Regions from separate parts of the Bradyrhizobium sp. CCGUVB14 genome, predicted to be linked through region 2. Evidence: predicted binding sites of a transcription regulator. Region 2 holds the regulator's gene; each other region holds the start of a gene.
What was found. The regulator HrcA, encoded in region 2, represses chaperone genes, less so after heat shock. The targets are predictions, from matches to a motif close to GTTAGCACTCNCNNNNNGNGAGTGCTAAC.

Region 1 (9,720 bases), 2.1 Mb from region 2:
CCGGGCGCCTCATCACTAGCGCAGCGCCCGCACAGAATACGATTTTACTTGCGCCAACATCCGACGGCGCGGCTCTGCCTGCGAAGAATGGAACTCAGGAGAAGACCGGCCCCCTTGCAAAGTTCGTGCACCTCCAGGAAAAAGGTATGTGGCTCAATATTCCCGGGCCGGCCGATACGATAGATCAGGATTGCGGCGGCGTTAGATCTGCACTGGGAGGGGTCGGGATCGGCTATGTCGGCGGGACAGTAAATACCTTCGTAGTCAATCAATTGCCGAATGCAGCGAGAAGCCCCATCCGCGATCAGCTATATGTCGGCCAGAACCCGACGTTTAATACCTTAAACTTCGTGATCGCGACGTACGATCTCAGCCGCTTTGGGATTCCCGATGGTCAGATCATTGTGGGAGCCGAGCAGCAATATTGGACATGGAAGCCTGGCGGGCCAGATAGAGTAGGGATCAATACGATTGCTTACTATCAGACCGCTTTCGACGGGAAGCTCGAATTCAAATTCGGTTACCTCAGGAACATAAATGAGTTCGTAGGCACAGTGGTCGGAGGGAACGCAGCAGTCAACGTGTTTGGAGCATCATCGAATATCTTGTACCAAGCAGGCATAAGCAACAACGCGGCCCCGACGCCAGCTCTCAATTTGAAGTACAATTTTGATGATCGCTTCTACAATAAAGCCTCAATACAGCGTTCACTCAGTCCAGACGGCCAATCTGCGCAGATCGCTGAAAATCCGACCGGCTTGAACTGGAGCACGACCAACGCGGGCGTTCTCTTTCTCGACGAAACCGGCTACAAGAACAAGGCTGGTCCAGGCTTGCCCGAGACTTGGTTGCGGGCTGGTGCCGGAGTCAACAATAGCAGCTCCTCGGACTTGCAGCATCCGACTCAACCGAGAACCAGCGGCAATAGCATCTATTACATCGCCGCGGACAGGCAGCTATGGCAGGCTGATGCCCAAGGCTTGGCAGCTCGTGGCATCTATGCGGGAATTTCCGTCATGTACGCGCCGCCTGACTTAAATCGGGTCAGTCAGTACTATGAGCTTCGTCTTTATGCGAAGGGGCTGTTTGATAGCCGGCCGCACGATCAGATTGCTATTGTTGCCACCAACACTGCGTGGAGCTACATCGCAGTGGATGCTGCCTTGGCCAAGGGCCATTTGGCGCATCGCGACAGTACGGCGATTTCTGGAACATACACGGCGCATCTGGCACCCGGGATATACTCAAGCTTGGGACTGACATACATCAATAATCCGGCAAGCATCACATACACCCCCCGTACGGGACATGCGTTGAACTTGTTGGTGTCCACGTCGATGTTCTTCTAAGATTCGAGAACTTTGATGGTTTCTGTGTCCGCTATGCTCGCCACGTGAAGGGCGACATGGCCGCTAGTGCGCCACTACATAGAAAGAGCAGTGAACCGCCCGGGGTTTGCCGGAGGCTCCAATTCCTGCGAGGATGGAGCCATGACGAGCAAGACGACGAACAAGTTTTCACCCGAGGTCCGGGCCCGAGCGGTCCGGATGGTTCTGGATCATGTCAGCGAGCACCCGTCTCGCTGGACGGCAGTGACATCGATTGCAGCGAAGATCGGCTGCACGCCGCAGACGCTGCATGACGGGGTAAAGAAGGCCGAGATTGACAGTGGGCTGCGGGCCCGCGTTCCGACCGACATGGCCGAGAACCTGAAGGTCCGGGAAATAGGCCCGGATGCGGATCATGGTCGGTTGAGGTGCCGACGCCGATGGCCGGGCTAGCTGATGGCCGCCGCACGATTTCGGTTACCCCTTGTGCTAACCGCCCCGAAAACTGGTTTCCAGAAATCGGCTTGGGTTCGTCAGGTAACGCCCTATTGCCGCGCCAAATCAGGCGTTCACAACCCGTTGTCGAAGCGGATTCATCTTGCAACGGTCCTGGACCGCTGCACGATCGTTGCCGCTCTCAAGAGGTATCCTGCCCCTGTTGTCGGGTCGTCGCTTCCAAGACGCTGTGATGTTCGGACAACGAGCGGTGCAAGCGCTCGCGGTTAAGTCATTGAAAAAATGGAGAACGAACTTTCTCTGGGCTCTTCCAGCAAGGTTGGCACAACTCTTGAATTTCTCTCGCTGCGCGCCGGCAGGAGCGATCGCGCGATCCTAGTGGTTGGGCTAGGCGTCCATAACGCTCAGGTCATGCACGGCGACTGAGGGATTTATGTCATGGATCGTCTGGAATTTCTTCGGACGAAGATAGAGAAAAAGGAGCTTCCAACCTATGTCTATGGCTATCCTTCGAAGCGATCGTATCGGGTTCTCCCGCAGCCACTCCGCATAACTGATGTTGTTGAGCAGGCCAGTCGCTCAAAGCAAATCAACATCTATATTCATATTCCGTTTTGTCGCTACCGCTGCACCTATTGCACGCTCTTTCTTACAACGCGCAATAGACAGGCCACCCAGGGGGCTTACGTTGCTCGATTGGTGGAGCACATCGCTCGATATGGAGAGTACTTCGGAGATCGAGAAGTCGTCAGTATCTATTTTGGCGGCGGCACCCCAACGCTGCTAACACAGCATCAGTTCGGCGAGCTCTTCGCCGCCCTCGACGTTGCATTTCCAAAACGAAGCCGGCGATGTGAGATTACGGTGGAGGCCGCGCCGGACTCCTTCAATAACAACCTTCTGGATCGCTTGAAGGAGCTTGGCGTCAATAGAATGAGCATGGGCATCCAAAGCATGGAGTCGGACGAACTTGCGAACTGCGGAAGACCATATTCGGTCAGGTTTGCAGAAGCTGCAATCGAAGCCGTCATCAAGCGCTTTCCTCACGTCAACCTTGATCTGATTTACGGCCTGCGTGGCCAAAGCCGCGACTCCTGGATCTTCTCGCTTGGCCGCGTGCTCGACTATGAGCCGCAGACAGTTTCTCTTTATCCCGTTGTTGTTCGTCCGATGACGAACATCATTGCGTCGAAAACGAACAATCCTGAATTGTTTTTCTCTGAATCGGAAAAGTATGAAGTCTACGATCAGAACGCTGCTTTGATGGAAGCTAGAAGCTACCGCCAGGAATCCTTTACACGTTTCACCAGGATCACAGGCGACCATGCCTATCGGCAGGAGGTGTCGGACTTCGAGGGAACGCCCCTGCTAGGATTGGGAGCTGGCGCCAGAAGCCATTTCGGCCAATATCACTATAGTACGGACTATGCCGTAGACCGGAGTGCGACTTCGCGAATTATCAAGGCCTTTTCGGATCGCCCGTTCGATCCCGAGGCAATAGCATCGCACGGAATTAAGCTGCCTCCGGACGAGCTTGTGCGTCGTTACGTCTTGCTTGGCCTCACATTGTCGGCCTTAAGCAGAAAAGATTACGCTGAATTATTCGGGCGGGAACTGGCAGTGGACTTTGGCGAAGAACTGAAGGCGCTCGAGTCTTTGCACCTCGTCAATTCGGCAGATGGAGATGTTTATCGACTTACTCATAAAGGGTTCAAGTATTCGAGCATTATGGTCCGAACGTTCTATTCCAACAGGATGATTGCCCTTGAGGAGCAATATCAGGCAGTATGAGGGCAGTATGGAAGACGAGGCGAGACATTCACCGTTTTGGTGGGATGCAGGCTACGCCGACCACAACGTTTCATGTATGGGTGGTCCTAGCCCGGAAATCTTCGAGATCGCGCCAGCACTCCGTGCGGAAAGTGTGGTTGTCGAGCTTGGCTGCGGCGAGGGGCGCAACGCTCTCTATTTGGCTCAGTTCGGTCATCAGGTTATCGCGACCGATATATCTGAAGCCGCTATCTCCAAGCTGAATCGGCTCGCAAACCATCTTGCCGTGAAGGTTACAAGCGGTGTGGCTGCTGTTGAATATTTCCAGCCCCCTCCTTACCTCGACGTCTTCATTGCGCATTCGGTCTTGCATTTCACGGAACGGACCGTCTGGAAACCACTCGTCGCAGCCCTGGTCGATCGAACGCGGCCTGGAGGATTTCATTGCTTCACCAACACGCTCGATCAACCAGATCATCCTATCCCTAAGGAGGGATTGGCAACTGGCCACAAAAAGTCGTTCGCACGTGGAGAGCTGGAGGCCATCTATACAGAAGCCGGTTGGGAGATCTTACGGTCCGATCACTACATTAAGTGGGATTCGCATCCTGGCATACCAATTCATTCGCACTGCATCGAGAAAGTTGTGGTTCGTAGGCCCATCGGATCTGAAGATCTCCCGCGAATGAGAGCTGAGCCCATCAAGGCAACCGGGATGATTCCTGCCAAACAGTTTGATAGGTTGAAACTGGGCACACCGCGCGATGCCATACTTGAAATGTTCGGCTCGCCATCGGCCAGCTATGGGGTGTCGACTAACCGCAAGACAGTCGGAGGCAACAATCAGGGGGCCATAGCCGACGGCTACGCGCGCGAGGATGTGTTCTATGGCGATCACGGTCTTCAGTTCGTTAACAGAACGCTCACGGGCAAATATCGATATTTCACGCCCCCGAAGCGCTTGAGCATTCGAGAAGCGTAAGCTTCAACAAAAATTCTCATTGGGATCTTGGCCGCAGAGCAACGTCGTGGCTCTGCTCTTACGCTTTCCTGGCGGGAGTTTCCGACGTGCCATCGCGGGTCGAGCCCACGCATAAGTATGTCCAGGTCGCGACTGAAATATCGTCCATGGCTTTCGCGGCGAAGTGTTGGGGCAGGGCAGACCTCGCAGAACCGCTTGCAGTAGCGCCAGTCCGGCTTAGGCACACTGCTTGCTTCGTTCAAGGAAGCATTGCCGAACTCGCCGGCGATGTAGGGGCGGGCCGGCGCATCACATCGAGGCGTCGGGCCGCTCCGCTTCTAAAATCCATCAAGAGGAGGGCATATGAAGGCGCACGTTCGGGCCGCTGCGGCTGCGGTTGCGTTGGCCCACACGTTTGGGCGCGCAATTGTGCGCGTGCACGACTACGAAGTCTCCGCATCTTCCAGGATCAGTGTGTCGGTACAAGAAGGAATAGTCAGTGGTTATGACTACGGCAGGCATTGCTACGTAACCGGTACTTTGCCGAACCTGTACCACCATGGTGAACGTTCGCATTTGATGCTCAAGCCGAAGAGCTCCGGTGTCTACGGCGGCTTCGACCACGATACGTCATCCTACTTCTCTGTGAATGTCGCAGGCGATGAAGCCCACGTATACGACTACAATGAAGACCTGTACTTCGCATACAGCGTCTGACCATGCATCCCGCGCGGGCGTTCGCCTCGCTCGATGCTGCGATTGCGGTGAGGTCCCGGCGATTTGACAGAAACCCAACTTACATTGTCGCATCCGCAACAATGGCCCGGAATGCTGTTGGGCCGGTATCGATGAGCGAGGGCGAGCCGTTGGATGCAGCTTCGTCGCGGCGATCGAGAAACTCATCTCGCCCCGACTGAGTGATTGTCCACATCTTCGCCGACATTTAAAGAGAAAGATGCCGCTGGTGGGCTCTTTGGTCTGAACTGCTCGGTGTAGACTCCGGACACCGCCATGCAGCGGTGCGTTAATCAACCAATCGTTCCTCGCATTCGTAAATCCATCTGGATAGGGAAGCTTCTTATCACCGCTGCTCAGAACGCTGAATTGCCGATTGCAATGCTGACAATTCTCTTCGCTATCATCTCCCTTCTTTACGCGACTGTTGGGCAGGCGGGTGGTACCGCGTTTCTTGCCCTCATGGCCCTTGCATCGTTTCCATCAACTCAGATGCGACCGACGGCGTTGTTGCTCAACATCGTTGCCGCCACGTATTCGACATGGCTGTTCAATCGCGGTGGGTTTATTGATTGGAAGAGGTTGAAGCTCTTTCTAATCGCTTCGGTGCCAACTGCGCTGATTGGAGGAAACACAATCCTGTCTCCCCATCTCTATGATGCTATCACCGGTGTCGCCCTTCTCGTCGCGGCTGCGATCTTGTTGATTGGGCGATCTAGGAGAGCGATCCCTGATGGTGAGACGCCGTTGTGGGGCGCAATTACGACAGGAGCCGGTATCGGCCTCGTCTCGGGACTCACTGGCGTCGGGGGCGGCGTTTTTCTCGCGCCTGTCCTTATCGCAATGCGTTGGGCTTCACCCAAAGAGACAGCAGCTTTGTCTGCCCCTTTTATATGGGTGAACTCCGCAGTTGGCTTGGTGGGCGCGATTTACGCTGGACAGTTGCCTTCACCGCAGACATGGCTATACGCACTGGGAGCCGTCACAGGGGCGATGATAGGGACCACGATCGGTCTTCGTTGGCTGTCGGAAACCACAACGCGCTACGTAATCGCTGTTGTACTTGCGGCCGCGGGGATCCTGCTTATGGTCCTTGCTACGACATAACACCATGAGCTCGAATCTTGGATCTAACTCGGAGGCTGCTCGCCACATGCCGGGATTCTGCTTGACGCTGACGAGGCCCAGGCAACGGGCTATTGACAGCTAGTCGGGCTGATTTCCAAGCATGGTATCCTGATGGTCGCGTTCGCCAATCAGCTTCCAGCTCAAGGAGAGAGACTCGATCGCCGCTCGGTTATCGAGATAGTGGCGCACGTCCGGTTCCGTCCAATCTTAATGACCACGGCAGCGATGGTCGCGGCCTCTTACCGTTAGCGAACTGGCAGATCGGGCAACGAAGTAGCATACTTTTTTCTACTCCGAACTCTTGCTCCTAAGGAAAACCGTCCTATTTCAAGCTCGCCCATGCTGGCACTCGCGGGCCTCGATTGCTGGCAACTGGGAAACCGTCAACTCACGCAAATACCTAGGAGAGCTGCATGAATTTCCGTCCGCTTCACGACCGCGTCGTGGTCAAGCGCATTGATGCAGAAGAGAAGACTGCTGGTGGCATCATCATTCCCGACACTGCCAAGGAAAAGCCCTCGCAGGGCGAAATCATCGCCGTTGGCCCCGGTGGCCGCGACGAAAGCGGCAAGCTGATCCCGATCGACCTCAAGGTTGGCGACCGCGTGCTGTTTGGCAAATGGTCGGGCACCGAGGTCAAGATCGACGGCCAGGAGCTGTTGATCATGAAGGAAAGCGACATCTTGGGCGTTCTCACTCACGTGTTTTCCAACACTAAGGCCGCCTAATCCACCGCTCGCACCGCTCACCCCTGAGGAGCGCCTGCCGGGCGCCTCGCCAAGGGTGAGACGAGACCAAGACAACTCAGGGAAACCAATATGTCAGCCAAAGAAGTGAAATTCGGCGTCGACGCCCGCGACCGCATGCTGCGTGGCGTCGAGATCCTTGCCAACGCCGTGAAGGTCACGCTCGGTCCGAAGGGCCGCAACGTCGTGCTCGACAAGTCGTTCGGCGCTCCCCGCATCACCAAGGACGGCGTCACCGTCGCCAAGGAGATCGAGCTCGAGGACAAGTTCGAGAACATGGGCGCGCAGATGGTGCGCGAAGTCGCCTCCAAGTCCGCTGACGCGGCCGGCGACGGCACCACCACCGCGACCGTGCTCGCGGCTGCAATCGTCCGTGAAGGCGGCAAGGCGGTTGCCGCCGGCATGAACCCAATGGACCTCAAGCGCGGGATCGACCTCGCCGTCGAGGCCGTCGTCGCGGATCTCGAGAAGAATACCAAGAAGGTCACCTCGAACGAGGAGATCGCCCAGATCGGCACCATCTCGGCCAACGGCGACCAGGAGATCGGCAAGTTCCTCTCCGACGCCATGAAGAAGGTCGGCAACGAGGGTGTCATCACCGTCGAGGAAGCCAAGTCGCTCGAGACCGAGCTCGACGTCGTCGAGGGCATGCAGTTCGACCGCGGCTACATCTCGCCCTACTTCGTCACCAACGCCGACAAGATGCGCGTTGAGATGGACGACGCCTACATCCTCATCAACGAGAAGAAGCTCTCCTCGCTGAACGAGCTGCTGCCGCTGCTCGAGGCCGTGGTGCAGAGCGGCAAGCCGCTGGTCATCGTCGCGGAAGACGTCGAAGGCGAAGCGCTCGCGACCCTGGTCGTGAACCGTCTGCGCGGTGGTCTGAAGGTTGCGGCCGTCAAGGCTCCGGGCTTCGGCGATCGCCGCAAGGCCATGCTGCAGGACATCGCGATCCTGACCGGCGGCCAGGCGATCTCGGAAGATCTCGGCATCAAGCTCGAGAACGTCACGCTCAACATGCTCGGTCGCGCCAAGAAGGTGATGATCGACAAGGAGAACACCACGATCGTCAACGGCGCCGGCAAGAAGGCCGACATCGAGGCGCGCGTGGCCCAGATCAAGGCGCAGATCGAGGAAACCACCTCGGACTACGACCGTGAGAAGCTCCAGGAGCGTCTTGCCAAGCTCGCAGGCGGCGTCGCGGTGATCCGCGTCGGCGGCGCGACCGAGGTCGAGGTGAAGGAGCGCAAGGATCGCGTTGATGACGCGATGCATGCGACCCGCGCGGCTGTCGAGGAAGGCATCGTCCCGGGCGGAGGCGTCGCCCTGCTCCGTGCCACCGAAGCGCTCAAGGGGCTGCGGACCAAGAACGACGACCAGAAGACCGGCGTCGAGATCGTGCGCAAGGCACTGTCCTGGCCGGCTCGCCAGATCGCGATCAACGCCGGTGAAGACGGCTCGGTGATCGTCGGCAAGATCCTTGAGAAGGATCAGTACGCCTACGGCTTCGACTCGCAGACCGGCGAGTACGGCAACCTCGTCACCAAAGGCATCATCGACCCGACCAAGGTCGTGCGAACTGCAGTCCAGAACGCCTCCTCCGTGGCGGCGCTGTTGATCACCACCGAGGCCATGGTCGCTGAGCTGCCAAAGAAGGGCGGCGCAGGTCCCGCCATGCCGCCTGGCGGCGGCATGGGCGGCATGGACTTCTGATCCAGCCGCCTCACGCCGAATCACGAAATGCGAAAACCCCGGCAGCAGTTGCCGGGGTTTTCTAGTTGGGGCGCACTCACATGCGTCGCTTTGGCCTGATATATCTGCGGCCGGATGGCAAGGTGGGGCATGATGCGCTCGCCGTCATCCGCGAGACGATCGGGGAGATGCACAGGCGTGTGGTGTTGACCAATCGCGAGCACATCATTGCGCTCAAACCGCTCGACAAAGGTCTGGTCGGCAACCTGCTGCGTTATCCCTAAGAAGTGCGTTCCCAGCAGGAGTATTTTTGACGAGATCCAGGACGTCAAAGTGACAAAAGACATGCTGGACCTTGCGAAGCCCATCGTGAACCAGAAAGCAGGTCGTTTCGAGCCGAACAAGTCCGAGGATCACTATGAGGCGGCCCTCATCGACCTCATCAACAGCAAGCGTGCGGGCAAACCCATCACACCGAAGGAGCTGCCGCTCGGCGAGAGCGTCGTCGATCTGATGGAAGCGCTGCGCCGCAGTGTTGGGCAGGAAACGCTTCCGGCGAAATCAGCGAAGAAGCCGCGCAAGGCAGCGAGCGACCAGAAGGAAATGCTGATGCCGATTGAAAGCAAGAAGCCGAAGAAGGCGGCGGTGTCCAAAAAGCCGTCGGCAAGCCAGCGCAAATCTGCCTAGGCCGTCGGAAGTCTGGTTGCGTTCGAATTCTTAACCAGCGAGCGTCAGCTTTCCCATGACTGAGATAGTGTCGGGTTTCATGCGCGTCTCGATGCGCCGTTCGTCGTCAGTCGCGAATAGCCGGTCACGCCTTACCACGTGGCTGCGTAGGCGCAAGCGGAATGGGGCGCGCTATGGAGCGTGAAGCTCGTGACGGGTTGCCTGCCTTGACTTCATA
Region 2 (9,720 bases):
GGGCTATGAATCGAAGCCCTTCATCATCCTCGGCCTGATCGGCGCCACCCCGCAGCAGGCTGACGACCGCGCCCGCTTCGCCCAGGAAGCCGCGCTCCAGATTCCCGGCGTACGCGAGTCCCGCGTCACCATGTCCGAGCCAATCCGCATCAACGGCCAGCCGGGCTTTGAGACCCGGATCGACGGCGTCAGCGGCAAGGACAAGACCCCGGTGACGGTGGTGCAGTGGATCCGCTTCGGCGGCGGCACCTCGCTGCGCATCATCGCCAGCGCGCCGCGCGACCAATGGTCGGACGCCTTCACCCGCTTCCGCGCCGTGCGCGACGGCATCCAGCCGAAGGGCTAGCACGGCTCGTCCAGCACCCTCGGTGTCGTCCCGGCGAAGGCCGGGACCCATAACCACAGGGAGAGGTTGTTGGGCGAACTGGTAACTCCGAGTCGTCGCATAACTATTGCTGCGGCGTATGGGTCCCGGCCTTCGCCGGGACGACGGCGATGTTGGGGCTGGCAGCTCAACCGCTAGCCAAAGCCGGCTGCATTTTCGGGCTTTTGTTCGTACACGAACGGAATTAGGCTTCCCTCCATTGGATCAACCTTTGAGGGGAGGTGGACGATGCTGGACCGACGACAAATCTTGGCGGCGCTGGGAACCACGGCGCTCGCGAGCCTCGCACCAAGCGCACTTTTCGCAGCAGCCTCGATCAAGCCGGATGACACCTCCGCGCTGCTGGTGATCGACGTGCAGAACTGCTTCCTGCCCGGCGGCAGCCTCGCGGTGAAGGAAGGCGAGCAGGTCGTGCCCGTCATCAACAAGATGGCGAAAGCGTTTTCGAACGTGGTGATGACGCAGGACTGGCACACGCCCGGCCACGTCTCGTTCGCATCGGTGCATTCCGGCAAGAAGCCGTTCGAGACCATCGACCTGCCCTACGGCAAGCAGGTGCTGTGGCCCGACCATTGCGTGCAGGGCACCGACGGTGCCTCGTTGTCGAAGGACCTTTCGATCCCGCAGGCCGAGCTCATCATCCGCAAGGGTTTTCACAAGGACGTCGACAGCTATTCGGCGTTCCTCGAGGCCGACGGCAAGACAACGACTGGCCTTGCCGCCTATCTGAAGTCGCGCAAGATCAAGCGCGTCTTCGTTGCGGGTCTCGCCACCGATTTCTGCGTCGCCTGGACCGCGCTCGATGCACGCAAGGCGGGCTTCGAGGTCTATGTCGTGGAAGACGCCTGCCGCGGCATCGACAATCAGGGCTCGCTCGCGAAAGCCTGGGCCGACATGGCCAAGGCCGGCGTGAAGCGGATTCAGTCTGCGGATATCGCGGTGAGCGCGTAAGGCGCTCACGTTGTCAAACCTTGATGATGAGGAGACGCGCGCGAGCGCGCTCCTCAAAATCGCTCAGTTCGCTTCGTTGCTGTTCGCAGCCGGCGCGGGCTTGGCGCCACCCTTGGCGACGCCGACCAGCGCGGGGCGCAGCACGCGCTCGCCGATGGTGTAGCCGGCCTGCATGACCTGCACGACGGTGCCTGCGGGCACCGACGCATCCGGCACCTCGTACATCGCCTGCTGGAAGTTCGGATCGAACTTCTGGCCCTGCGGATCGAACTTCTTCACGCCATGCTTTTCCAGCGCGTTGAGCAGCGAACGCTCGGTCAGCTCGACGCCCTCGATCAGCGCGGTCAGCCCGGGATCGGCCGCCGCACGCGCTTCGGCCGGAACGGCATCGAGCGCGCGCTGAAGGTTGTCGGCGATGTCGAGCACGTCACGGGCAAAGCCGGTGACGCCGTAGAGCTTGGAGTCAGCGACCTCCTTGGCGGTGCGCTTGCGCAGATTTTCCATCTCGGCCAGCGTCCGCAGCATGCGGTCGCGCGCCTCGGCGGCTTCCTTCTGCAGCAATTCCACCGAACCCGGCTCGGGGTCGTCGGGCATGATGTAGGGTTTCGACACCACGGGCTCGCCGGTCGCGGCAGTCGTGTCTTCGGGTTGCCGGTCTCGATCGGTCATCGGCTCTCTTTTCGAACTGGTCTTACGGGATTTTGCTGGCCCGGATATCGTGCTTCGGGCGCTGAAAATCAAGCGCCCGTGATCGGCTCAAATGCCGGTCAGCCCCCCAGCAGGCGGCTGACGATGCGGGCGGCGTAGTCCACGGTCGGGATCACACGGGCATAATTCAGCCGTGTCGGCCCGATCACGCCCAAAACGCCGACGATGCGGCCGGCGGCATCCCGATAGGGCGAGATGATGGTGGAGGACCCGGAAAGCGAAAACAGCTTGTTTTCGCTGCCGATGAAGATCCGAACGCCCTCGGCGGTTTCCGCGCGCCCCAAAAGGTCGATGACGCCGCGCTTGGTCTCGAGATCGTCGAACAGCAGGCGAACGCGCTCGAGATCCTCCAGCGCGTGCAGGTCCTCCAGCAGATTGGCGTGGCCGCGGACAATGAGCTGGCGGTCCTCATTCTCGCCGCCAGACCAGCTCGCGATCCCGGCCGAGATCACCTTTTGCGTCAATTGATCGAGCTCGGCGCGAGCCTCGCCCAGCGCGGTTTCCAGCTCGAGCCGCGCCTCGGCGAGCGTCCGGCCGCGAATCCGCGCATTGAGGAAATTGCCGGCTTCGATGATGGCGGAGGAGGGAACTCCCGGCGGCAGCGTCAGCACGCGGTTCTCGACCTGGCCGTCCTCGCCAACCAGGATGACCAGCGCCTTTTCGGGTTCCAGGCGGACGAACTCGATGTGCTTCAGCCGCGTATTCGATTTCGGCGTCAAAACGACGGCCGCGGTGCGGGTGAGACCCGACAGCCGCGTCAGCGCTTGATCGAGCGCCGCCTCGACTGATTGGGCCTGACCGACGGAGGTCAGCTGGCTCTGGATCGACTGCCGCTCGGCCTCGTTGAGATCGCCGACCTGCATCAAGGCGTCGACGAAGAAGCGCAGGCCGAGTTCCGTCGGCAGCCGGCCGGCAGACGTGTGCGGGGCGTAGATGAGGCCGAGATGTTCCAGATCGGCCATGACGTTGCGGACCGAGGCCGGCGACAGCGGCATCGCGATCAGCCGCGAGATGTTGCGCGAGCCCACCGGCTCGCCGGTCGCGAGGTAGCTTTCGACAATTTGACGAAAGATGTCGCGTGAACGCTCGTTGAGCTGGGCGAGGCCTGCGCGCGGCGCGATCAGATGGATCGGATCGTGATGGGCCACAGACGGTAACTCCTCTCAGATGCTCATAATTTGTCCATCCCCGAGGGTTCTGACAAGCGTGGCGTTTGCGGGGTGGAAAACCCGGGGTGAAAAAGCCTTGTCCTTTCCCCTTGCCGCCCACCCTCACCCCACCTACAAGCACCGCGAATAGCCCTTTTCCGAGAGTTTTGGAGGATTCCCCATGCGGCCAAGCCGCCGTGCGCCCGACGAATTGCGCCCCGTGACGCTGGAGCGTGGCGTGGTGAAGTATGCGGAAGGCTCCTGTCTCGTGAAGTTCGGCGACACCCATGTGCTGGTCACCGCCACGCTGGAAGACCGCCTGCCGCCCTGGTTGAAGGGTCAGGGCCGCGGCTGGGTCACCGCCGAATACGGCATGCTGCCGCGCGCGACCTCCGAACGCACCCGCCGCGAAGCGGCCGCCGGCAAGCAGAGCGGCCGCACCGTCGAGATCCAGCGCCTGATCGGGCGTTCGTTGCGCACCATCGTCGATCTCGAAGCGCTCGGTGAGCGCCAGATCACGGTCGATTGCGACGTGCTCCAGGCCGATGGTGGCACCCGCACCGCCTCGATCACCGGTGCCTGGGTCGCGCTCGCCGACTGCATCAACTGGATGAAGACGCGCAACATGATCAAGGCCAACGTGATGCGCGACAACGTCGCCGCGATCTCGTGCGGCATCTATCAGGGCAAGCCGGTGCTGGATCTCGACTATGCCGAGGATTCCGAAGCCGAAACCGACGCCAATTTCGTTATGACCGGCGACGGCCGCATCATCGAGGTGCAGGGCACCGCGGAACGCGAGCCGTTTACGCAGGACGAGTTCCTCGCGCTGATCGCCCTGGCGCAAAAAGGCATCGCGCGTCTGGTGGACTTGCAGAAACTGGCTGTCGCGTAGTCAATAGGCCCATGCACCGCCGAATCACCGGAAAGCTCGTCATCGCGACCCACAATCCCGGCAAGCTCGCCGAGATGAGGGAGCTGCTCGCGCCTCACGGCATCGAGGTGGCGTCGGCCGGCGAGCTCGGCCTGCCCGAGCCCGACGAGACCGGCAACGACTTCCGCAGCAATGCCGCGATCAAGGCGATCGCGGCGGCGCAGGCGACCGGGCTTCCATCCTTCGCCGATGATTCCGGCATCGTGGTCGATGCGCTCGACGGCGCGCCCGGCATCTACAGCGCGCGCTGGGCCGGACCGTCCAAGGATTTCGCGGCGGCCATGGCGCAGATCGAGCGCCTGTTGCAGGAGCGCGGCGCCACCACGCCCGACAAACGTAAATCGCATTTCGTCTCGGCGCTCTGCGTCGCCTGGCCCGACGGTCATCTCGAAGAGGTCGAGGCGCGCGTCGACGGCACAATGGTCTGGCCGCCGCGCGGTACCGCCGGCTTCGGTTACGATCCGATGTTCTTGCCCGACGGTCACACGCGCACCTTCGGCGAGATGGAAAGCATCGAGAAGCACGGCCTGCCGCCACTCCGCCTCGGCCTGTCGCACCGCGCCCGCGCCTTCGTGAAACTGGCGGAGATCTGCCTTGAGCCGCGCTAAAGCGTTTTCAAGCGAAGTGGACACCGGTTCGCGCCAGGAAAACGCGTCAAAACAAGAATCTGAAGCCTTTGGCGTTTACGTGCACTGGCCGTTCTGCCTGTCGAAGTGTCCCTATTGCGACTTCAACAGCCATGTCCGCCACGCCGCGATCGACGAGGCGCGTTTTGCCTCCGCGTTCGCCCGCGAGATCGAAACCACCGCACAGCGCGCGCCCGGCCGTGAGGTCTCCTCGATCTTCCTCGGCGGCGGCACGCCGTCACTGATGCAGCCTTCGACCGTCGGCGCCGTGCTCGACGCGATCGGCCAGCATTGGAACGTTGCCAAAGACGTCGAAGTGACGCTCGAGGCAAACCCGACCAGTGTCGAAGCCACGCGCTTTGCCGGCTATCGCGCAGCCGGTGTCAATCGCGTTTCACTGGGCGTGCAGGCACTCGACGATGCCTCGCTGAAGGCCCTCGGCCGCATGCACAGCGCGCGCGAGGCGCTCGATGCCGTCGCGATCGCGCGCCGCTCGTTCGATCGCTATTCGTTCGACCTGATCTACGCCCGCCCGGACCAGACGCCGGCGATGTGGGCCGACGAGCTGCGTCTCGCCATCGATGAAGCGGCCGAGCATCTGTCGCTCTACCAGCTCACCATCGAGGAAGGCACGCCGTTCTTCGGCCTGCACCAGGCCGGCAAGCTGAAGACGCCGGACGAAGCCGTCGCGCGCGCGCTCTACGACGTGACGCAGGAGACCTGCGACAAGCTCGGTCTGCCGGCTTACGAGATTTCCAATCACGCGCGGCGCGGCGCCGAGTGCCGGCACAATCTGGTGTACTGGCGCGGCGAGGAATATGCCGGCATCGGTCCCGGCGCACATGGCCGCCTCGACATCGACGGCGTGCGCCATGCCACCGCCACCGAGAAGCGGCCCGAAGCCTGGCTGATGCGCGTCGAAAGCAGCGGCCACGGCGTCGTCACCGACGATCTCCTCAACAGCGAAGAACGCGCCGACGAATTTTTGCTGATGGGGCTGCGCCTCGCCGAGGGCATCGACCCCGAGCGTTACACGGCGCTCTCAGGTCGCCCGCTGGACCCCGGTCGCATCGCGCTGTTGCGCGAGGAAGGCGCGATCACGGTCGATGCAACGGGCCGGCTGCGCGTCACGAGTAGCGGATTCCCGGTGCTCGATGCCGTGGTCGCGGACCTGGCGGCGTAAAGGCTTTGATAAGCGAACCGCCGGGATTTCCGGCAGCTGACCTTATGCCATGCTAGATTGGCTCGCGCGTCATCCTGCCCCGCATTCGGACGGCCATGAACGAGCGAGCCCCTCTCCCTGCGATCCACGATCCCGAACTCGACCGGCGCGTGAAGGATGCCGGTGCGAGCAAGACGGTCTACGCCCTCGTCACGCCGGAGACCGAAGCGGCGAAGCACGCAATCCTCGGCAACTGCCCGGCGTCACCGGATGCCGCGCGGCGACAATATCTCGAGCAATTCCGCGACGCCTGGACCGGCAAGCAGTTTGCGCTTCACGAAGCCTTCCTCGCTCGCTGGATGGCCTGGGCTGACCCGGTGGTTGCGCTTTCGCCGGCCGGATTTCCCTGGCGCTATCCGACGGCCGGCGGCAGCGAAGCGCTATTTCATGTCATAACCGCTTATGGCAACCGCGCGCGCAGCGAGCGATTCAATCCCGAAATCCACGTCTTCTCTGGCGAGTACGAGGGCTACAAGGCCTATGCCGAGGCATGCGGGATAGCGGTCGTTGAGCATGACCGCGCCGATTGGGAAAAGGTCGGACGTTTGCTTCCGCCGACCGCGTTGTTCTGTATCAGCCAACCCTCTGCGATTGACGGCGATGTCTGGCCGCAGGCAAACGCTTTCTTCGACCTGCTATCGGCCGGCGCCTCAAAACCTCGCCTGCTGCTCGACGTCACCTATGTCGGAAGTATTGCCGAAGAGCTCGGATCGCGTATTGCCGCGGACAGTCCCGCGGTGCAGGCCGTTGCCTTCAGCCTCTCAAAGCCGTTCGGGGTCTATTACGACCGCATCGGCGGCATCTTCTGTCGCGAGGCCATGCCGTCCCTGTTCGGCAATCAATGGTTCAAGAACCTCACCTCGCTGCAGCTCGGTCTCGCGCTGATCGAGCGTCATGACGTCTACGACCTGCCGCGCCGCTATAAGCGTGTTCAGCGCGAGGCTGCCACGGAAGTCGGCCGCCGGCTCGGCATCGCGCTCACACCGAGTGACGTCACGATCCTTGCGCGGGCGTCCCGGTCTGACACTCTGGACCCCGCGCTCGCCGCCTTCCTACGGCGACCCGCGAATAACGCGCAGGCGCATTTGCGCGTTTGTCTCACACCCGCCATGGCGCAAATGATCGGCACCGCCGGCCCGATCCCCGGAGGCGCATCTTGAAGAATCTCGTCGCGGTGACTGATCCCGAAGACATCCACCGCCATGTGCACGGCTTGTGGCGATGCGAGCCGATCCGCGATTCGCACGCCAATCGCGGCTTCATCCATGACATCGTCGAACAATTCGCGAGCCTGCCGCGCTTGTTCTGCGATACCACCAATGACCGGCTCGAACGCGCTCATTTCTGCTCGTGGTGGGGCGTGTCGATGAACCGGACCTACGACAATCCAGCGATCGAGGATCTATACCGCCTGCACGAGATGTTTCATTCGGCCTTCATGCCTTACTTTCCCGGCATCGGCTTCGATGCCTTTCATCGCAAGATGGAAGACAACGAACTGAAGGCGAGCGTCTGTTCGGAGATTCGCGTCTATTTCGAACTGCCGCATTTGCGGGAGCTTGCGTTCGAGCATCCGATCTATGCCGACCGCTTCCTCTCCGACACCTCGATGCAGACGCTCTGGCGGAAGAACAAGCCGGTCGCGATCGAGACGCTGCAAGAAGCGCGCCGCGACGTGATGTTCTCCAAGCCCGAGCATGAGATGGACCTGGCAGAGCGCTGGATCAGGCGCTTTGCCCTGCAAAACCGTCAGTGGTCGACGTGCTGGTACGATCGCTACCTCGATATCGAGCAGCACATGTACGAATTCCAGATCCGTGCCCTGCAGGGCGACCGCTCTGGCGCCATTGCGGAGCACCTGGCCTGGATCGAGGCGCACGCCGGCGAGGACACCGACGATCATATTCCCTATCGCCAGGAAGCCGCTCTGTTCGCAAACATCTATTGGAGCAACCGGCGCCGGTACGAGGCGCAGGTCCCGGCCGTGGCCAAGCCAGGATAGATTTTTAGGCGAAGCCTGCTACGCACCAAAGCTCTTCGGCGATCCAGCCACCGCGACACCGCCGCCCGTCGTCACCTTCATCACCGCGAGCCCGCGCTCGTTGGTGCCGTCGGCGCGGAAGCGGAACAGGCCGTCGATGCCGGCGAAGCCGGAGGGATTGGTGAGCACATCGGACGAGAAGCGCGTGGTGCCCTGCGTGCGCGCGAGTGCGGCCACGAGTGCGACCGCGTCATAGGCGAGTGTCGCGGTGCGGATCGGCTCGGCGCCGTATTTGGTGCGGTAACGGCCGGCGAAGGCGCGGAAGCCGGCCGGATCCGGCGCGGCGTAGAGGCCGCCTTGCAGGTTCGGGCTGGCATAGACGCGCGGGCTGTCCCAGAGGCCGGTGCCGAGCAGCTGGATGTTGCGTAAGTTCGCGCCTGCGGCGGTCATCGCATCGGCCACCGCGACGACGGCATCGCCGTCATCGGCAATGAACAGCGCATCGGCACTGCCGAGCTGCTGCGCGACGGTGCGCGCGGGCGTAGCGCGGTCGGCGCCGTATTTCTCGAATGCGACGATGCGTCCGCCGCGCCTGGGCACCGCGGCCTTCACCGCGGCTTCGACGACATTGCCATAGGCATTGTCGGGCAGGAGCACGGCGACGGAGCGTTTTCCGATGCTGGAGGAATATTCGACGATGCGATTGACGTCGGACTCCGGCAGGAAGCTCAAGAGATAGACGCCGCGGCCGGCGACGCTCGAATCCGTCGAGAACGCCATCACCGAAATGCCCCGCGTGCGCGCGACCTGCGCCACGGCCGGGACCGACTGTGCGAACAACGGCCCCAGAATGATCTCGGCGCCTTCGTCGACCGCCTGCTGCGCGCCGGCTTGCGCGCCCTGCGGGCTGCCATTGTCGTCCTTGATCAGGAGCTGGATGTTCGGGTTCTGGAACTCGGCCAGCGCCATCTCGGCAGCGTTGCGCATCGACTGCGCGGCGAGCCCGGCATTGCCCGCGGCCGACAGCGGCAGGATCACCGCAACCTTCACCCCGCCGGTGCCGGCGGTGGTCGCCTGCTGCGGCGGGCCTGCCGGCTGGGCCGGCGGCGGAGAGGAGCTCGAGAACGGGTTGGAAAACTGGCTGAGGCTCTGCTGCACGCCGGCGCAGGCTGACAGCAGGGGCGTGCCGAGCAGCAGGCCAAGCGCACTCCGCCGGGTCGCACCCGCGAAACGGGGCCCCTCAACGGGAGACTTCAGATCACGCGGGCCCACCATGGCAACTTCTCTTCTGATCGTCCGTCGCCGGCCGATCACAGCAAATCTTGCCGCGACAGAAGCCGCGGATTCAGGCATATTGTCGGCAAATAGTTAACCAAAACAAAAGGATAATGACCGCTTAACGCGGCTGCCCTCGCTGCCTGGCTGGCTGTTCGCCGTCCGTCATCCAGCATCAAGGCGGGCTTTCCGCCGCGAATATGGCGCTGACGCTTCGTTCCCGTGAGAATGTGATGCCGGATGGATCACATTCCAGTCCTTCCTCGCCCCTCATCTGGCACGATCTTTTTCGAAGGACCGGTTCCCAGCCCCGGGGATCATGCCTAAGTTCGAATCATTATGCGCGCAAAGCCGGCCCCGATAAATACGCCTGAAGGCCCAGACGCCGCCCCGCGCGGTTTCTCCATCGACGCCCATCGGCTCGCGGTGCCGAAGCCGGCGGCCGGCCTCTATCTGGTGGCGACCCCGATCGGCAATCTCGGCGACATCA
Region 3 (9,720 bases), 6.3 Mb from region 2:
CGATCGAGGCGGCGCGCGTCGCGGAACGTTTGAGGTTTTCGGCGAGCGGATTGTCGCGGCAGGAATCGAGCACGAGGATGCGCAGGTTCTTGGCCTGCTGCAGATCGTTCACGATGTCGTCGACCCGCACGAAGCGCTTGAGGTCCGCTTCATCGGCCAGCACGGCGTCGACCGGCATTAGATAGTTGACGCCGTTGTACTGCATCGCATGGCCGCTGTAATAGAACAGGGCGACGTCGGCTTGGCTTGCGGCGCGCGCGAAGCGGATGGTCAGGTCCTGCATGTCGGCCTGGCGCAGGTCGATGCCTTGCAGGACCTCGAAGCCGCTGCGCCTGAGCGAGGCCGCGACGTCCTCCGCATCGTGCGACGGGTTGGCAAGCTGCGCCGTGCTCACATAGGCGCCGTTGCCGATCACCAGTGCAACGCGCCTGTCCGCCGACGCGGGGACAAAGCTCAGCCAGAGGGCGAGAAGAGTCAGGGAAATTCGACGTAAAATTCCAGAAGCAGCACGCATGAATGCCTTCCTGGGAAATATCAAAAATATCTCCCAGATTAGCGCATGCCGCGCCGGCATCAATGGCTTCGCCGCTATGGAACCGTCAGATCTGGCGGTCGTGACATCCCGTCACGCCGAGCTGGCTACCATGGTCTTGCGCAGCGCCATCTCGGTCGCGACTGCTTCTCTCACAGTCGGCCGCGCCTGCATGCGTTCGAGATAGGCAGTCAACGACGGCCATTGCGCGACGTCGACACCTGCGGCACGGAGCAGCAGCAAAGCCCAGGTGAGATGGGCATCCGCAACTGTGAAGCGTTGACCCACGAGGAATTCACGGTCTGCAAGATAGGCCGCCGGCACCGACAATGTCTGTCCGATCCTCGCGCGCGGCTTGGCGAGCGAGCCCTCGTCCTTGTACCAAAAGGTCGGAAACAGGAACGCCTTGTGGATCTCCGTACCGATGAAGCTCAGCCATTCCTGCAACCGGTAGCGATCCGCATCTCCCGGCCGCGGCGCAAGGCCGCGCTCAGGATTCAGGTCGGCGATGTATTGCAGCACCGCCGCGCTCTCGGTCAGCCGCTCGCCGTTCTCCAGCACCAGGACCGGCACTGCGCCCTTCGACGAGATGCCGCGGAAATCACCGTCGTCGTCCGCGACTTTCTTGGTTCCGAGATGCACCAGATGATAGTGCGCATCGAGGCCGGCTTCCATCAGCGCAATGCGGCTCGCAAGCGAGCAGGCCATCGGCGAGAAATACAGCTGCAGCATCGTGTTGCCCCGCTATTTCAGCGCATCGCCGCGCGCGATGATCGCGAAGCGGTCGGATAGCTCGGCGAGTGCGACCTCGTGGATGGTTCGGGCGTCCAGCGTGCCGCCGCGGCCGTCGGGAAGGTCGCGCGTGGCGCAGGCGTCGGCGTCGATCGTCGTGCGAAAGCCGAGGTCCAGCGCGGCGCGCGCGGTGGAGCTGACGCACATATGCGTCATGAAGCCGGCCAGTACGATGTTCTTCCTGTCGGTTGCGGCAAGGCGCGCCTGCAAATCGGTGCCGGCAAACGCATTCGGCAACTCCTTCTCGATCACCAGCTCGCCGGCGCGAGGTGCCAGCTCTGCGACGATGGCGCCGCGGTCGGCGCCGCGATCGAACAGGCTGCCGGCCTTGCCGCGATGCGCGATATGGATGATCGCCGCGTTTGCCTCGCGCGCCCGCGCCAGCAGCGCAGCCGCCCGCGCGATCGCGGGCTTGGCGTCGGGCAAGGCGAGGGGACCTGCGAGATATTCGTTCTGGATGTCGATCAGCACCAGCGCGGCGTCGCCGAGACGCGGCGGGTTGAGATCGGCACCGGCGAGCTGCAGCAGGGTCTTTGCGGTCGTCATGGTCTGGAAATCTCCGGGACAGAAACGCGCAAAGGATAGCCCCGGTAACGCCTGCCGATATGCAGGGATATTGCAGCGGGTGGCTGCGATATTGCAGGCTGCCGCCGGCCGGTATAGCCTCGATCGATGAACTGGGACGATCTTCGCATCATCGCTGCCGTCAGGGACGAGGGCACCTATGCCGGGGCCAGCGCGCGGCTGCGCATCGACGAGACGACGGTCGGACGCAGGTTGGCGCGCATCGAGCGCGCGCTCGGTTTGCGTCTGTTCGAGGCTGCCGACGGCGTTCGCAGGCCGACGCGGCAGTGCGAGGCGGTGCTGGCGCATGTCGAGGCGATGGCCGCCCATGCCGCCGAGATCGGTCGCGTCGGTGCAAGTCTGGCCGGTCCGGTGGGACGCCTGCGCATCGCCTCCACCAACACGGTGGCCGAAGAGGTGTTGTCGCCGCGCGCGAGTGACTTCCTGCGCAACAATCCCGGCCTGACGCTGCAATTCCTCACCTCGAGCGAGAACGTCAGGTTCTCGCGCTGGGAGGCCGATCTCGCCATCCGGCTGCGCAAGCCCGACAAGGGCGACTTCGCGATCTCAAAACTCGGCGAGACCCGCATCTATTATTTCGAACCTGTTGCGAGCGAGGGCGAGCCGGTGCTGTGCGCCTATCCCGACGAGCTCGGTGCGATCCCCGAGATGCAATTCCTGCGCACGAAGCAAGCACGCGCGCGCTGCGTCACCGACAACGTCCGCGTCATCCGCAGCCTGATCCGCTCGTATCAGGCTGCCGGCGTGCTGCCGGAGTATGTTTGCGCGGATCTGCTCGGCGATCGTCGCCTGCGCGCGACGCTGCTGCCGAAACGGCGCGACGTCTGGTTGCTCGTGCAAAATCACCTCAAGCGCGACGCCGCAACGCGCGTGACGATCGACTGGGTGAGGGCGTGTTTCCAGGACATGTCGCGCAGTTGAGGCGTTGCTGCGGTGTGACGATTGCGTCACAGCGGAAGGCGCACGACGAAAAATCCTGCACCGCCCCCTTGCAACCCGAACGTGCTTCGTTTATTAGCGCGCTCCTTCGCTAGGCCATGTGCCCGGGCTCGTTGAGATCCCGGCTGGCGCGAGCCGCTCTGCGGTTTCGTGTTCCGCCGAATGAAGAGCAAACGCAGGACGTAGCTCATGGAGAGCGTCGGGGTGAAACCCGGAGGCATTGGTTCGATTCCGGTCTCTTGCACAAAGGATAGCTCAGTTTGGTAGAGCAGATGACTGTTAATCATCGTGACGCGGGTTCGAATCCCGCTCCAGCGCTCCGTTTCAGCCTGAAAAGCTGATTCCTCTGAAGGGGACCGGACGCGCGCTTCAGTCGCCGTCCGGCCGCATTGCCCAAAAGGCTTTCGTCCGAACAACGACACTGTGAGACCGGCTTTGCGCCGCGGGTAGATACCGCTTGCGCCGATGCCGGGTGGCTCCGCACGAACACTCGGCTTTTGTCGAGTGATCGCGCGCGTGCGCCCGTCATCTTGCAAGCTCAAGCCACGGCCCGCCGATCTCTGCAGGAAGCGTCGTCCGCGTCCTCACATCCTTTGCAAACGAAACGTGTTGTCCGGCATCCGGCCGGGCGCAAACCAAGGAGGCGTGCCATGACCTGGCATTTGCTGACGACCACTGTCACCGTCAAGGACGGTGAGCGCGCGCTACTCACGCGAAACGGCCAGCTCGAGCGGGTGCTCGCGCCTGGTCGGCATCGCCTGATCGATTGGCGCAACGAGCTGACGGCCACCGTGTACAACGTCGTGGGGACCGAATTCCCCACGGATCGCTACGCGGTGCTGAAGGCCGCGCGTCCTGATCTTGCCGCCGAACTGTTCGAGGCGGTCGAGACGCGGGCTGACGAGATCGCCATCGTCAGCCTCGACGGCCGGCCCGTGCATCTGATGACGCCCTGGCAGGTGCGCGTCTACTGGAAGGTCGCGACCCGCATCGATGTCGAGCGCATCGATGTGTCCAGCGATCCCAAGATCGACGCGCGCCACCTGAGCATGATCGAGCGCAACCGTTCGGCCGTGTCGTCCGAGACGGTGGTCGAGAACCACGAGGCGGGCCTGCTCTACGTCGAGGGCCGGCTCGTCGAGCGGCTCGCGCCTGGCCGGCACGCGTTCTGGACCGTCGGTCGCAAGATCGAGGTGAAGCGCCTCGACCTGCGGCCCCAGGCGGTCGAGATCACCGCGCAGGAGATGCTGACCAAGGATCGCATCGCGCTGCGGGTGACGCTGACGGCGTTCCGCCGGGTGGTCGACCCCGAGCGCACGGTGGCGACCGTGCCCGACGTGGATGCGTGGCTGTACCGGTTGGTGCAGTTCGCGATCCGCGAGGCGGTTGCGGGCCGGACGCTGGACGAGGTGCTGTCTGCGAAGGCGGCGCTGGATGCGGAGCTGCGCGACTATGTGCGTGCACGCGTCGCGGAGTCCGGTGTCGAGGTCACCGAGCTCGGCGTCAAGGACGTGATCCTGCCCGGCGAGATCCGGGAGCTGGTAAACAAGGTGGTGGAGGCGGAGCGGGTCGCGAAGGCGAACCTGATCCGCCGGCAGGAGGAGACCGCGGCGACGCGTTCGCTCCTGAACACCGCCCGCCTGATGGAGGAGAACCCCCTGCTGCTTCGGCTCAAGGAGCTGGAGTCGCTGGAGCGGCTGGTCGAGAAGGTCGGCCGCATCGATCTCCACGCCGGCAACGGTGAGGGCCTCGATGCTCTCCTGACCCGGCTCGTGCGCCTGAAGGCGCCCGAGAGCGCGTGAAACCGAAGGGCCGCCCACGGGCGGCCCTTCATCCATCCGTCGCATTGATGCGTTGAACGTGTGCCGGCGCCACCGCGACCAACATGATCGAACGCATCGGGATTGCTCGCGCTATCGATTGCGCTAGTCTCTCCACGCGACCTCGTTGGGCAGGCAGGCGATGACCACTCTTGAGAACACCATCCGGCCGCGGGCAAAATCCAGCGAATGGAAGGCGATCGTCATCCTGATCCTGCTCGTCCCCGTGTTGTGGTCGCCGCCGTTCCTGTTTCGCATCTTCCTGTATCAGCCGTTCAACATTCCGTCCGGCTCGATGATGCCGACGCTGGTGGTCGGCGACTACGTCTTCGCCGCCAAATATGCCTATGGCTACGACCGCTATTCGTTTCCCTTCTCGCCGTCATGGATCTCGGGCCGCTTCCTTGCCGCGGAGCCCCGCTACGGCGACATCGTGGTGTTTCGCAACCCGAAGGACATTTCTGTCGACTACGTCAAGCGCGTGGTGGGTCTGCCCGGCGACCGCATCCAGATGCGACAGGGGCAACTCGTCCTCAACGACAAGCCGGTGATTCGTGTCGCGCTGAAGGATTTTGCCGCAGGCGGGGCTGCTTGCGGGTTGGAGGCCGGTGCCAAGATCAAGCGCTGGCGCGAGGTGCTGCCGAACGACGCGAACTACGTCACCTATGACTGCATCGACAACGGCTATTACGACAACACCAATGTCGTCACGGTGCCGCCCGGCCATGTCTTCGTGCTCGGCGATAACCGCGACAACTCCACCGACAGCCGTGCGATGGGTGCAATGGGATTCGTGCCGATGGATAATCTCGTCGGCAAGGTGACGCGGATCTTCTGGTCGCTCGATTCCCGAGGCGAGCTGCGCCCGGATCGGATGGGGAAGGTGGGGTGAGGCGCCGCGTCTCTCGTCTCGTCACGGGCTCGCGCCCAAGCGGGCGCGCCCCGGAATGACGATCCCCACAAACAAAAACCCCGGCATTGCTGCCGGGGTTTCATATTTTTTGGAGCGAGATCCCGGATCTGCGGTGCACCGCTTCGCGCTGCGCCGCGTCCGGGACGACTTCGTCGCTTAGAAGTCCATGCCGCCCATGCCGCCGCCCGGGGGCATCGCCGGACCGGCGCCGCCCTTCTTGGGCAGCTCGGCGACCATGGCTTCCGTGGTGATCAGGAGCGCGGCAACCGAAGCTGCGTTCTGGATTGCGGTACGGACCACCTTGGTCGGGTCGATGATGCCCTTGGTGACGAGGTTGACGTACTCGCCGGTCTGGGAGTCGAAGCCGTAAGCGTAGGTCTTGTTCTCCAGGATCTTGCCGACGATCACCGAGCCGTCTTCACCGGCGTTGATCGCGATCTGGCGAGCGGGAGCCGACAAAGCCTTGCGAACGATCTCGACGCCGGTCTTCTGGTCGTCGTTCTTGGTGCGCAGGCCCTTGAGCTGCTCGGAAGCACGGAGCAGGGCGACGCCGCCGCCCGGGACGATGCCTTCCTCGACAGCCGCGCGGGTCGCATGCATCGCGTCATCAACGCGATCCTTGCGCTCCTTCACCTCGACCTCGGTCGCGCCGCCGACGCGGATCACCGCGACGCCGCCAGCGAGCTTGGCGAGACGCTCCTGGAGCTTCTCACGGTCGTAGTCCGAGGTGGTTTCCTCGATCTGCGCCTTGATCTGGGCCACGCGCGCCTCGATGTCGGCCTTCTTGCCGGCGCCGTTGACGATCGTGGTGTTCTCCTTGTCGATCATCACCTTCTTGGCGCGACCGAGCATGTTGAGCGTGACGTTCTCGAGCTTGATGCCGAGATCTTCCGAGATCGCCTGGCCGCCGGTCAGGATCGCGATGTCCTGCAGCATGGCCTTGCGGCGATCGCCGAAGCCCGGAGCCTTGACGGCCGCAACCTTCAGACCACCGCGCAGACGGTTCACGACCAGGGTCGCGAGCGCTTCGCCTTCGACGTCTTCCGCGACGATGACCAGCGGCTTGCCGCTCTGCACCACGGCCTCGAGCAGCGGCAGCAGCTCGTTCAGCGAGGAGAGCTTCTTCTCGTTGATGAGGATGTAGGCGTCGTCCATCTCAACGCGCATCTTGTCGGCGTTGGTGACGAAGTAGGGCGAGATGTAGCCGCGGTCGAACTGCATGCCCTCGACGACGTCGAGTTCGGTCTCGAGCGACTTGGCTTCCTCGACGGTGATGACACCCTCGTTGCCGACCTTCTTCATGGCGTCGGAGAGGAACTTGCCGATCTCCTGGTCGCCGTTCGCCGAGATGGTGCCGACCTGGGCGATCTCGTCGTTCGAGGTGACCTTCTTGGAGTTCTTCTGCAGGTCCGCAACCACGGCCTCGACCGCGAGGTCGATACCGCGCTTGAGGTCCATCGGGTTCATGCCGGCGGCAACCGACTTGGCGCCTTCCTTCACGATCGCCTGGGCCAGCACGGTGGCGGTGGTGGTGCCGTCGCCGGCCGCGTCAGCGGACTTGGAGGCGACTTCGCGCACCATCTGCGCGCCCATGTTCTCGAACTTGTCCTCGAGCTCGATCTCCTTGGCGACGGTGACGCCGTCCTTGGTGATGCGGGGAGCGCCGAACGACTTGTCGAGCACGACGTTGCGGCCCTTCGGACCGAGCGTGACCTTCACCGCGTTGGCGAGAACGTCGACGCCGCGCAGCATCTTGTCGCGCGCTTCAACCGAGAATTTGACTTCTTTGGCTGCCATCTGGAGTTTTTCCTTGGATAATGAATGACGGGTGGGAGAGAGGGGCTGTTAGGCCGCCTTCTTCTTGGAAGCGGGGACGTCGAGGACGCCCATGATGTCGCTTTCCTTCATGATCAAGAGATCGACGCCGTCGATCTTCACTTCGGTGCCGGACCACTTGCCGAACAGCACGCGGTCGCCGACCTTCAGGTCGATCGGGATCAGCTTGCCAGCCTCGTCGCGGCCACCGGGGCCAACGGCGACGACTTCACCCTGCGAGGGCTTTTCCTTGGCAGTGTCGGGGATGATGATGCCGCCGGCGGTCTTCTCTTCTGCGTCGATACGCTTGACCACGACGCGGTCGTGAAGCGGACGGAATTTCATGCAGCTCTCCTAAGCATTTGCACGAGTTAAGGATTTTTTGGCATTAGCAGTCTGTGCCCGCGAGTGCTAGCACAGGCGAGGCTGAAATAGGACAGGAATTTTGCGGGGGCAAGGGCTTCTAGCAGAAAATTCGGCACTCTGAAGGCCCGCCTGCCAAAATCTCTTTACCATCGTTAACCGAGCTTGGGGACGTGCCGGGGCCGTATTAGCACGGAGCTGTCTCTGCTGCTAAAGCATTGAATTTCAACAGCTTGTTAAACTTTTGGGCTTGAGATGGATTATCAGTTTGCGTCACATTTCTCTCATGTGAGCGCATCTCCACCGGGTGGCTCGTAAGCAGCGTACCGGCAAGCCGCCCCCTGAATGCGCTCCTGCAAAGGAGGTTGGCATGGGATTGCGGGTTGGGGGCGTTTCCGAGGACTTCCGGAAACAGATGCTGGGCTACGGGCTGACGACGGCCCAGATTCTTTACCGGATGCCGGATCACCCGTCGCTGCTCCAGACTTACGTCTGGCAGAACTACGACATGTTTCCGAAATTCCCGGCGCTGACCGACTTCCTCGCGTTCTGGACCGAGAAACTCGACGGCCCGCTGCATTCGGTGACGGTGGCGCATTCCAAGCTGATCAAGCCGGCCGAGCTGCGCGCCGTGGACGGCGTGTTCCGATTGAATTGAGATAGGGCCCAGGTCTCGCGGCGAGCACCGCTCTCGTAGGGTGGGCAAAGGCGCGCTCTGCGCGCGCCGTGCCCCACGATCTCTTTCCGATCACACTCAGAACGTGGGCACGCTCCGCTTTGCCCACCCTACGAGACCTGTTTCCGTGTTAGCCTCTTCCCATAACAACAGGGGAGGCCGGCCCATGGCCAAGACAACAACCAAGAAAACAAAATCTCGCAGTGCAGCCCAGACCGCTGTGAAGAAGCGAAGCGGTGCCAAGGCCGCCGCGCGTTCCTCCGCACGCAAGGCCGTGAAGTCGAAGGCGCGCACGACCACCGCCAAGACTTCAGCGAAAACGTCCGCGACGAAGAAACCCGCCCGCCCAAGGCAGCGCATCGCCATCAGCCATCACCGCGAGGAAGATTTCAAAGCCGACGGCCTGCGCGCCTACGCCAAGTATCGCGACCTCGGCATCGCCGCGGCCAGCCACGGCCTCGCGCAAGCCCACGTGATCCGCCTGCAGGGTCCTTGCGATCCTGCCGAGGTTTCGAAGCTCCACTTCCACGATGTCGACTTCCAGATGGTCTACGTGCTCAAGGGCTGGGTGAAGACCTACATGGACGGGCAGGGCGAGACCCTGATGAAAGAAGGCAGCGCCTGGACCCAGCCGCCGAAGATCAAGCACATGATTTTGGATTACTCCGATGACGTCGAACTGCTGGAAGTGATCCTGCCGGCGGAGTTCAAGACGGTGGAGCTGAAGGCGTAGGCCACTCTCTCCACGTCGTTGCGAGAAGCTCGCGATGACAGCGCGTAGCCTGGATGGAGCGAAGCGAAATCCGCGAAAGTCTCTCCGCGGCGAAGCTGGTCCCGGATTGCGCTGCGCTCCATCCGAGCTATGGCGTCCGCATGAAAGGCTCCAGGCAATCCCTAAAAAGCCCGCGATCCAGGAAACCGGGCCGTTACCAGTCGGAAGGTTCCTGCCGCCCGCAGGGCTTGCGCTAACCCGTCGAAAACATTCCTCGCGTCAACTCAAGGCTGTGAGAACGCGAGAGATGCATTCATGGCGACCACTTTTGGCCGACGCGGCGTTGTAGCGCCAGCTCCAGGTCGATCGTTTCAACCCGCCGCGCCGATCGCCCCGGCGGTCGAGCGCGACGACACTCAGCCCTCGTCCGATGAGGGCTCGCTGTTTCGCGACAACAAGCTTCTGGCCGATATCCCTTTCCTCACCATTGGCCTGATTTTCGTTCTGCTGCTCGTCTATGCGCTGCAACGCAGTCTGGCCATCGACATTGCCAAGGACGGCTCACTCGATGTC

Region 1: groES (co-chaperone GroES) is a predicted target of HrcA. The motif match lies at 6,720-6,748, and genes of this name have one in related genera.
Region 3: NLM32_RS30280 (co-chaperone GroES) is a predicted target of HrcA. The motif match lies at 7,784-7,812, and genes of this name have one in related genera.

What each region holds. Positions count from the first base shown of each region.
Region 1 covers NZ_JANADS010000001.1:2,279,663-2,289,382, forward strand. Annotated here, with positions in the region: gene NLM32_RS10535 (carbohydrate porin) at 1-1,349, shown strand, start outside; partial or broken gene NLM32_RS10540 (IS3 family transposase) at 1,491-1,724, shown strand; gene NLM32_RS10545 (coproporphyrinogen-III oxidase family protein) at 2,223-3,575, shown strand; gene NLM32_RS10550 (methyltransferase domain-containing protein) at 3,583-4,536, shown strand; gene NLM32_RS10555 (hypothetical protein) at 4,879-5,232, shown strand; gene NLM32_RS10560 (sulfite exporter TauE/SafE family protein) at 5,527-6,357, shown strand; partial or broken gene NLM32_RS46325 (efflux RND transporter permease subunit) at 6,457-6,609, shown strand; gene groES (co-chaperone GroES) at 6,792-7,106, shown strand; gene groL (chaperonin GroEL) at 7,197-8,837, shown strand; partial or broken gene NLM32_RS10575 (Ku protein) at 8,939-9,503, shown strand.
Region 2 covers NZ_JANADS010000001.1:190,469-200,188, forward strand. Annotated here, with positions in the region: gene NLM32_RS00870 (hypothetical protein) at 1-346, shown strand, start outside; gene pncA (bifunctional nicotinamidase/pyrazinamidase) at 614-1,336, shown strand; gene grpE (nucleotide exchange factor GrpE) at 1,400-2,005, opposite strand; gene hrcA (heat-inducible transcriptional repressor HrcA) at 2,104-3,192, opposite strand; gene rph (ribonuclease PH) at 3,374-4,087, shown strand; gene rdgB (RdgB/HAM1 family non-canonical purine NTP pyrophosphatase) at 4,099-4,734, shown strand; gene hemW (radical SAM family heme chaperone HemW) at 4,751-5,935, shown strand; gene NLM32_RS00905 (aminotransferase class I/II-fold pyridoxal phosphate-dependent enzyme) at 6,031-7,134, shown strand; gene NLM32_RS00910 (hypothetical protein) at 7,131-7,976, shown strand; gene NLM32_RS00915 (penicillin-binding protein activator) at 7,995-9,230, opposite strand; gene rsmI (16S rRNA (cytidine(1402)-2'-O)-methyltransferase) at 9,570-9,720, shown strand, end outside.
Region 3 covers NZ_JANADS010000001.1:6,443,862-6,453,581, reverse strand. Annotated here, with positions in the region: gene NLM32_RS30325 (caspase family protein) at 1-514, opposite strand, end outside; gene NLM32_RS30320 (glutathione binding-like protein) at 626-1,264, opposite strand; gene NLM32_RS30315 (cysteine hydrolase family protein) at 1,277-1,870, opposite strand; gene NLM32_RS30310 (LysR family transcriptional regulator) at 1,997-2,830, shown strand; tRNA gene NLM32_RS30305 (tRNA-Ser) at 3,024-3,092, shown strand; tRNA gene NLM32_RS30300 (tRNA-Asn) at 3,097-3,162, shown strand; gene NLM32_RS30295 (slipin family protein) at 3,499-4,650, shown strand; gene lepB (signal peptidase I) at 4,811-5,560, shown strand; gene groL (chaperonin GroEL) at 5,738-7,378, opposite strand; gene NLM32_RS30280 (co-chaperone GroES) at 7,427-7,741, opposite strand; gene NLM32_RS30275 (usg protein) at 8,130-8,417, shown strand; gene NLM32_RS30270 (cupin domain-containing protein) at 8,602-9,168, shown strand; gene NLM32_RS30265 (rhomboid family intramembrane serine protease) at 9,463-9,720, shown strand, end outside.